Regions from separate parts of the Comamonas sp. F1-6 genome, predicted to be linked through region 1. Evidence: predicted binding sites of a transcription regulator. Region 1 holds the regulator's gene; the other holds the start of a gene.
The links. Region 1 encodes FNR, which switches genes on or off when oxygen is low (the NO sensors DNR and NnrR bind a similar motif). Its sites were predicted from a motif close to TTGATNNNNATCAA; they were not measured.
Positions count from the first base shown of each region.

Region 2: cydD (thiol reductant ABC exporter subunit CydD) is a predicted target of FNR. The motif match lies at 1,766-1,779, and genes of this name have one in related genera.

Region 1 covers NZ_JBCPWN010000004.1:158,710-162,932, forward strand. The annotation lists gene ccoG (cytochrome c oxidase accessory protein CcoG) at 1-647, shown strand, start outside; gene AAIL66_RS06035 (FixH family protein) at 774-1,079, shown strand; gene AAIL66_RS06040 (hypothetical protein) at 1,337-1,600, shown strand; gene fnr (fumarate/nitrate reduction transcriptional regulator Fnr) at 1,664-2,386, opposite strand; gene hemN (oxygen-independent coproporphyrinogen III oxidase) at 2,655-4,037, shown strand; gene AAIL66_RS06055 (sulfite exporter TauE/SafE family protein) at 4,041-4,223, shown strand, end outside.
Region 2 covers NZ_JBCPWN010000006.1:66,920-71,142, reverse strand. The annotation lists gene AAIL66_RS08295 (ABC transporter substrate-binding protein) at 1-401, shown strand, start outside; gene AAIL66_RS08290 (nitronate monooxygenase family protein) at 685-1,641, shown strand; gene cydD (thiol reductant ABC exporter subunit CydD) at 1,882-3,612, shown strand; gene AAIL66_RS08280 (ATP-binding cassette domain-containing protein) at 3,609-4,223, shown strand, end outside.

The sequences.
Region 1 (4,223 bases):
ACAAGGCACAGGGCCTGGGGGACTGCATAGATTGCAAGCTTTGCGTTCAGGTCTGCCCCGTGGGCATCGATATCCGCAAAGGGTTGCAGTACGAATGCATCGGCTGCGGTCTGTGCATCGATGCCTGCAACTCCGTGATGGACAAGATGGAGTATCCGCGTGGCCTGATCCGGTTGACCACTCAGAATGCCGTGGCAAAGGCCTGGAAGCAGGTGCAGGTGATTCGCCGCATTTTCCGCCCGCGTGTGCTGATCTACTCGGCCGTGCTGGTGGCCCTCAGCGCCGCCATGATCGCCAGTCTGGTGCTGCGCGAGCCGCTCAAGGTCGACGTGATTCGCGACCGTGCTGCGCTTTCGCGCATCGTGGCGGGCGGCAAGCTGGAGAACGTCTACCGTCTGCAGATCATGAACGCCACCGAGTCCGAGCAGCGCTACCGTATCAGCGCCGTGGGCCTGGAGAATCTGGAAGTCGCATCCGAGCAGGAAGTGAGCGTTGGCCCGGCAGAGACACGCGGCATTGCGGTGCGGCTGCAGATTCCGTATGGCTCGGCAACTCCCGGCTCGCACCCCGTACACTTCAATGTGGATGCAGTGACTGCCGGAGCAGGGCGTATTTCCGAGAAGACGGTGTTCCTGGTGCCGCGTTAATGCCAGGTCTTGCCGGTCTTCGTGAGCCATCACGGAGGCCGGACAAGGGCACCGCCAATCGGCAACAATTTATGCCACCCTGCCATGCGTGCTCGGGTGGTCAGAATTTTGGAAAGAGGTTTCATCATGTCGGCAGCACAAGCCAAGGTCTCGCAAACGGCCAAGATCATCCACCCCGAGGACGGCAAGCCCTGGTGGAAGTTTGCCCATGTCTGGCTCATCATCGCCGGCCCGGTGATCGTGGTGATTGCCGGCTTTGTCACCGCATACATCGCACTGAGCAGGCCCGATCCCGTGATTGACCCTGACTACTACCGCCATGGCATGGAAATCAACCAGCGCCTGAGCGAAAGTGAAAAAAGCCTGGCCCCAGCAGTCACCGGCCGCAATCATGCGGCCACGCCAGCCAAGGACCATCCGCTGGATCGCTGAGCGCTCCGGCGCTTGCTCCGCCAAGGTCGCTTTTGCGGCCTTTTTTGTTGCCAATATCAAAATCAGAGCGTGTTATGCATGCTCCGTCTAACGTTGATGTAGAAGTAAATGATTTTTTGATATTCGGATTGCGCAGGATGCTACTGAAAAGAGAGTAATTCAGGGTTTCCCGCCACGGTGCATGCCCGCAGTCCTGCATGAACGGTCACCACTGTTGTGCAAAATATGATCAAGCCCACAGCCCAAGGAGAATCAGGATGGATGCTCGACGCTGGATGTGGATTGTCTGGCCGGCCTTTCTGGCGGCGGCAATCATGGAGATGGTGGTTTTTGCCTTTGTGGACCCGCTGGATGTGCACTGGCTGGGCTCCCCACTGGACTGGTCGCGCCAGGCCATCTATACGGTCGCTTTTTTTGCCTTCTGGGTCGTGACGCTGATTGGAGGTGCGATGACGGTGATGCTGGGGCGCTCCGTCAGCGATCTCAATGGCGGCATCGTTTCCGAGCCTCTGCCCGAGTAACTCGCCCAGATAAAAAAGCCCGCTGTCCGCGGGCTTTGTCTTGAGAGTGTCTGTCGAATCGGTTCAGCTCTGGCATTGCTGGCTGTTGACGATGCGTTTGAGCGCCTCGGTATCCAGGATGCGCAGGTGGCGCTGCTTGACTTCCACAATGCCTTCCTCTGCAAATTTGGAGAAGGTGCGGCTCACGGTCTCGAGCTTGAGGCCCAGGTAACTGCCGATTTCTTCGCGCGTCATGCGCAGCACCAGTTCCGACTTGGAAAAGCCGCGTGCCGACAGGCGCTGGACCAGGTTCAACACAAAGGCCGCCAGGCGCTCCTCGGCACGCATGCTGCCCAGCAGCAGCATCACGCCATGCTCGCGCACGATTTCGCGGCTCATGACCTTGTGCACATGGTTCTGCAGGGCCGTGACCTCGCGCGAGAGCTGCTCCAGTTTGTCAAACGGCATGACACAGACCTCGGCGTCTTCCAGGGCCACGGCATCACAAGTGTGGTGGTCGTTGACGATGCCGTCCAGACCAATGATTTCGCCAGCCATCTGAAAGCCTGTGACCTGATCGCGTCCGTCTTCGGTGGCCACGCTGGTCTTGAAGAAGCCGGTTCGAATGGCATACAGAGAGGTGAACTCTTCGCCATTGCGAAACAGCAGCCCGCCGCGCTTGACCTTGCGGCGCGTGGCCACAATCTCGTCAATGCGCTCCATTTGTTCATCGTCCAGGCCCATGGGCATGCACAGTTCACGCAGATTGCAGTTGGAGCAGGATGCTTTGATGGTCTGAAGATTCATGGGCTTTTTGCAACGGCGCAGACAGACACAGAGTGGAGAGTCGCGCTGGTCATTGACCTCGTGGTTGAAGATGAGATGGATCAAATTGTCGCAGCACTTGCCTTGAGGTCTCTTGATTTTCATCAAGGACAGGGTGATTGCCTTGGGGCACATTGCCTGTATTCGTTCAAAAACATGCGCTTTTGCCTATTTTGGGCATGATTTTCAGGATCTGATTTCCATTGAAATCTGCTCTATACAGAGTGTGGGCGCACCCTAACTCCCAGTTATGACCGCAGTCACGCCTGAGTTGCTGAGCCGCTTTGATATCCCCGGCCCACGCTACACATCGTTCCCAACAGCCGACCGTTTTGTTGAGGCTTTTGGTGCAGACGACTACATACTGGCACTCAAGCAGCGCAAGACGCATTCTGGCTCGCGCGCTTTGCCCCTGTCCGTTTATGTGCATGTGCCGTTCTGTGAGTCGCTTTGCTATTACTGCGCCTGCAACAAGATCGTGACCAAGCATCACGAGAAGGCTGCCGAGTATCTGGACTACCTGAGCCGCGAGCTGGCCATGCATACCGAGCATTGCGGCAAAGGTCAGCTCGTAAGCCAGCTGCATCTGGGCGGAGGCACACCGACCTTCTTCAGCGATGCCGAGTTGCAGCAGCTGATGGTTTTGATGCGTGAACATTTCAAGCTGGATCCCGCGGGCGAGTACTCCATCGAGGTCGATCCGCGCACCGTCAGCAACGAGCGGCTGAGAGCTCTCAAGGACATGGGGTTCAATCGCCTGAGCTTTGGCGTGCAGGACTTTGATCCCGCGGTGCAGAAAGCGGTGCACCGCGAGCAGCCCGCCGAGCAAGTCTTTTCGTTGGTGGCCGAGGCGCGCCGCCTGGGCTTTGTCTCCATCAATGTGGACCTGATCTACGGGCTGCCCAGGCAGACGCCCGAGTCTTTTGCGCGCACGCTGGCACAGGTCAATGAGCTGCGCCCCGATCGCATTGCACTGTATGCCTATGCGCATCTGCCCGAGCGTTTCAAGCCGCAAAGGCGTATCGAATCGGCAGACCTGCCCATGGGACAGGACAAGCTGAACATGCTCTCCGGCGCAATTGATGCATTCATGGATGGCGGCTATGTCTATGTAGGCATGGACCACTTTGCGCTGCCTGACGACTCTCTGGCCATTGCCAAGCGCCAGGGGCGCCTGCATCGCAACTTTCAGGGCTACAGCACCCAGCCTGATTGCGATCTGATTGCACTGGGCGTATCGGCTATCGGCAAGGTGGGTGCGACCTACAGCCAGAACGTCAAGACTCTTGAAGAGTACTACGATGCCGTCGATGGAGGCATGCTGCCCGTGCAGCGCGGACTGGCGCTTTCGCGTGACGATCTGGTGCGCAGAGCCGTCATCATGTCCATCATGTGCCAGGGTTCCGTCCTGTATGAGCCCATGGAGCAGGCCTGGCTTATCAATTTCCGCGAGTACTTCGCTGCGGAGCTGGATGCGCTGGCAGAGATGCAGCGCAACGGCTTGGTCGAGCTGTCCGTCGAGGGCTTCAAGGTCACTGGCCTGGGCTGGTTTTTTGTGCGCGGAGTAGCCATGCTGTTTGACCGATATTTGCAGGCTGACCGGAACCGCGCCCGCTTTTCGCGCATCATCTAGCGCATGTTATTTTCGCTGGTCTGGACTGCTTTGATCATGGGGCTCGTGGGTGGGCCCCATTGTCTTGTGATGTGCGCTGCCCCCTGCAGTGTGGTCACAGCAGCGAAGCCTGTCGGCGGCGGGCAGCCAGTTGTCGTGCTCGGCCTGCAAAAACGCCAATGGCTGCGTACCAGCCTGTTTCATCTG
Region 2 (4,223 bases), on a different contig from region 1:
CTGCCCAGGTCTATGCCACGGCCGAGGCCGATATCGAGCAGTTGGCCAAGCGTCTTCCTGTGGAGTACATGAGCGGTCTGTCGATTGCCCAGGTGGTGCCCAGTCCCTATAAGGTCTCGGGCAAGCTCAACAAGGAGTTTCGCGACGCGACGATTGCTGCGGGCAAGTCCCTGGACGTTCCGGTGAGCTTTGCGATGATGGAAGGCTTTGTGAATGCCAAAGTCATCGTGGAGGCCATGCGTCGCAGCCAGCCGGTGACGCCGGAAAAAATGAGTGCCGCCTTGCGCGGATTGGAGTCTTATGACCTGGGTGGCTACTGGGTGAACTTCAAGCCCGGTCAAGTGGGATCCAAATATGTGGACCTGTCCATCGTCAATGCCGCCGGGCGTGTGACGCAGTAAGAAACCAAGGCCTGACGCAGCACCGCGCTCAGGCCTTTTTTGCGCCTGCTCCCATCACGATGCTCCTCCGTACACAGAGAAGGCAAAACTGTTGCCCTGGGGACAGGGAGTGGCGCCATGGCAGGCGAAACTGGCCAAAGGCCAGTCGGACGGCTTCACCGTCGGCACAGGGGTGCAAACAGTGAGCCGTCCTTCGAACTGCTTCTGAAATAAGAGCTGCCTGCGTATCTGGAACAAACGCTACAGCCCTTTTTTATTGATAAAACGAAGAAGGAGACAACACATGTCCAAGCTGCCACCTGCCCTCAAAAAGCTGGCTCTGCCTGTCATCGGCTCGCCGCTTTTCATCATCAGCAATCCCAAGCTTGTCATCGAGCAGTGCAAGGCCGGTATCGTCGGCTCCATGCCTTCTCTCAATGCCCGCCCGGCCGAGCAGCTGGAGGACTGGCTGGCAGAGATCACCGAGACTCTGGCGGCCTGGGACAAGGCCCATCCCGATCGCCCTTCTGCACCATTCGCCATCAATCAGATCGTGCACAAGAGCAATGACCGTCTGGAGCACGACATGCAGGTCTGCGCCAAGTACAAGGTGCCCATCATCATCACCAGCCTGGGTGCGCGTGAAGATGTGAATCAGGCCGTGCATGGCTGGGGCGGTGTGGTGCTGCACGACATCATCAACAACAAGTTTGCTCGCAAGGCCATTGAAAAAGGTGCCGATGGCCTGATCGCCGTGGCAGCCGGTGCTGGCGGCCATGCGGGTGTGAAGAGCCCATTTGCCCTGGTGCAGGAAATTCGCCAATGGTTTGACGGCCCTCTGGCGCTGTCCGGCTCGATTGCCACGGGTGGCTCGATTCTGGCGGCCCAGGCCATGGGTGCGGACTTTGCCTATATCGGATCGGCCTTCATTGCCACCGACGAGGCGCGTGCCGTAGAAGCCTACAAGCAGGCGATCGTCGAGGGCAGCTCCGACGACGTGGTCTACAGCAATCTGTTCACAGGCGTGCATGGCAACTATCTGGCACCTTCGATTCGTGCGGCCGGTCTGGATCCGGAAAACCTGCCCGAATCAGACCCCAGCAAGATGAATTTTGGCGGCGGTGCGCAAAAGGCCTGGAAAGATATCTGGGGCTGTGGCCAGGGTATCGGTGCCATTGACAAGGTGCAGTCCACGGCGGAGCTGGTGGCTCGCCTCAAGCGTGAGTACGCCGAAGCCAAGGCAAGCCTGCTGGTTGCCTGAGGCAGCTCACTATCTTCTGTGTCAACGGCGTCTTCGGACGCCGTTTTTTATGGGCGGCTTGCTCACTTGATGTTGCTCAAGCACGACTTGTGCAAGGGTTAACCCTTATTAAATCGCTTCGGAGTTGATGCGTATCAATGTAGGCCTGGTCCTGCAATTGGCTTTTGCATATCAAGTCATGATGATTGTCAAAAGAAGAGTAGTATTCCGTTAATTTCAGTAAATACTGAAAATTGAGAAATGCAACACACCCCTTCTTCCTCCACCGACAAACAGGTCGATACAGCACATGCCGAGTTGGCGAGCGTCATCCGTCGCCTCAGCGCGGGAGCTGTGTGGCAGGTGTTTGCCGGGCTGATATGGCTGCCGCAGGCAGCCTTGCTGGCCTGGGCTGTGCAACTCATGGCCAACGGTCAGGGCAGGGCCGCCGTCTGGCCCATGGCTGCTGGCGTGTTGTTGCTGGGCTTGCTGCGAGCCTGGGCAGAAGGCCATGGCGGCATGCTGGCTAACCGTGCAGCGCGCGCGCAGCTCAGCAGCTTGCGCGCCCGGGTGGCGCAGTCGCTGGCTCAGACATCGCCGCTGGACAAGAGCCGCCCAGCTTCCGGCCAGGCGGCTAGCGCCATGGCCGAGCAGGCCGAGGCCATTGTTCCGTGGCTGGCGCGTTACCAGAGCGCGATGTGGCGTGTGCGTCTGCTGCCCTTGGTGATTTTGGCTGCCGTGGCCTTGCAGTCATGGGTCGCTGCTCTGATTTTGATGGTTGCCGCGCCGCTGATTCCGCTTTTCATGGCGATCGTGGGCTGGCGTGCCAAGGCGGCCAGCGAAGAGCAGATGCTGCAGCTCGGTCATATGAACGCTTTCTTGCTGGACCGCCTGCGTGGCCTGAGCACGCTACGTGCACTGCATGCCGTGGAGCTGACGGGCCAGCGGCTGCGTGACCATGCCGAAGACCTGCGCACCCGCACCATGCGCGTGCTGCGCATTGCCTTTCTGTCTTCTGCGGTGCTGGAGCTTTTCTCGGCACTGGGTGTGGCCATGGTGGCCGTCTATATAGGTTTTCACCTGCTGGGCACGCTGAATTTCGGCGCCTGGGGCGACAAGCTCGGTCTGGGCCAAGCCATGTTCGTGCTGCTGCTGGCGCCGGCATTTTTCGAGCCTTTGCGCGATCTCTCGGCCGTCTGGCATGACAGAGCCGCAGGCGAGGCCGCACTGCAGACCTTGCAGAGCATGCAGGCGCAGTCCATGCAGATTGTCGGTGCACAACATGCCGCTGAAGCATCTCCGGTCGATGAGCAGTCATGGCCTGGCCAGCCTGTGTCCGTAAGCGTTTCGGGACTCAAGGTTCAGGCGCCAGGCAGTGACTCCAGCCTCGCGCCGCTGTCTTTGCACATACAGGCCGGCGAGCATGTGGCGCTGTGGAGTCCCAGCGGCAGCGGCAAATCCGTGCTGCTGGCGCAGATTGCTGGCCTTTTGCCGGTACAGCAAGGCCGTATCGAAATCGACCGGCAAACGCTTGAGACCGGCAGTGCTACCCAGCTGCGCCGGCGCATGGCCTGGCTGGGTCAGTTGCCCCATGTCTTTGCCGGCTCGGCCGCGCGCAATATTGCGCTGGGGCGCAGCTCGGTAGGACCCAAGCAGATTGCCGAAGCTACGCAGCTGGCGGCACTTGATGAGGCCCTGGAGCATCGCCCCGGCGCAAGCCTGGGTGAGGGCGGCGCAGGCCTTTCCGGTGGCGAGGTGGTACGTTTGGCTCTGGCACGTATGGCCGCGCAGACACGGGCCGGACTGCTGCTGGTCGATGAACCTACTGCTCATCTGGATCCCGAGACAGCAGCCCAGATTACGCAGTCTCTGCGCCATATGGCCAGGGGGCGCACCATGCTGGTCGCCACCCACGATGCACAGCTGGCCGCTGCCATGGATCGCGTGATCGAGCTGCCGCTGCTGCGACCGGCGCGGGAGCCGCAGCCATGAAGATGCGAGCCATTTCAATGCGCGAGATGCTGAAGCTGCTGGGCCAGATGGCGCCGCACAAGCTGTGGCTGGGAGGTGCCGCCCTGGCAGCGCTTACGGTGCTGATGGGCATGGCATTGCTGGGTTTGTCGGGCTGGTTCATCACGGCCACGGCCCTGGCCGGGCTGGTGCCTGCCACGGCCCTGGTGTTCGATGTGTTCATGCCCTCGGCCGGCATTCGCCTGCTGGCTGTGGGCCGCACCGGTGCCCGCTATGCCGAGCGCCTGGTGACTCACGACGCCACACTGGCTGTGCTGGCCGCTTTGCGCCAGAGACTGTTCCTGAGCTGGGCTCGCCCGCAGGCCGCCCGTCTGCTGCTGCAGCGCCCGGCCAGGCTGTTGCAGCGTCTGACCTCCGATGTGGATGCCCTGGACAATCTTTATCTGCGCCTGCTGGTGCCCGCCGTAGCGGCGCTGGGCGCGGCCTTGCTGGCGGCTCTGGCCTACGGGTTCATGCGCTGGTGGCTGGGCCTGTTGACCCTGGCGTGGATGCTGCTGACTGGCTGGGGCATTGCCCTGTGGCATGGCTTGCGCAGCCGCAAGGCCGCTGTACGCCGTGCCATGGCACTGGAG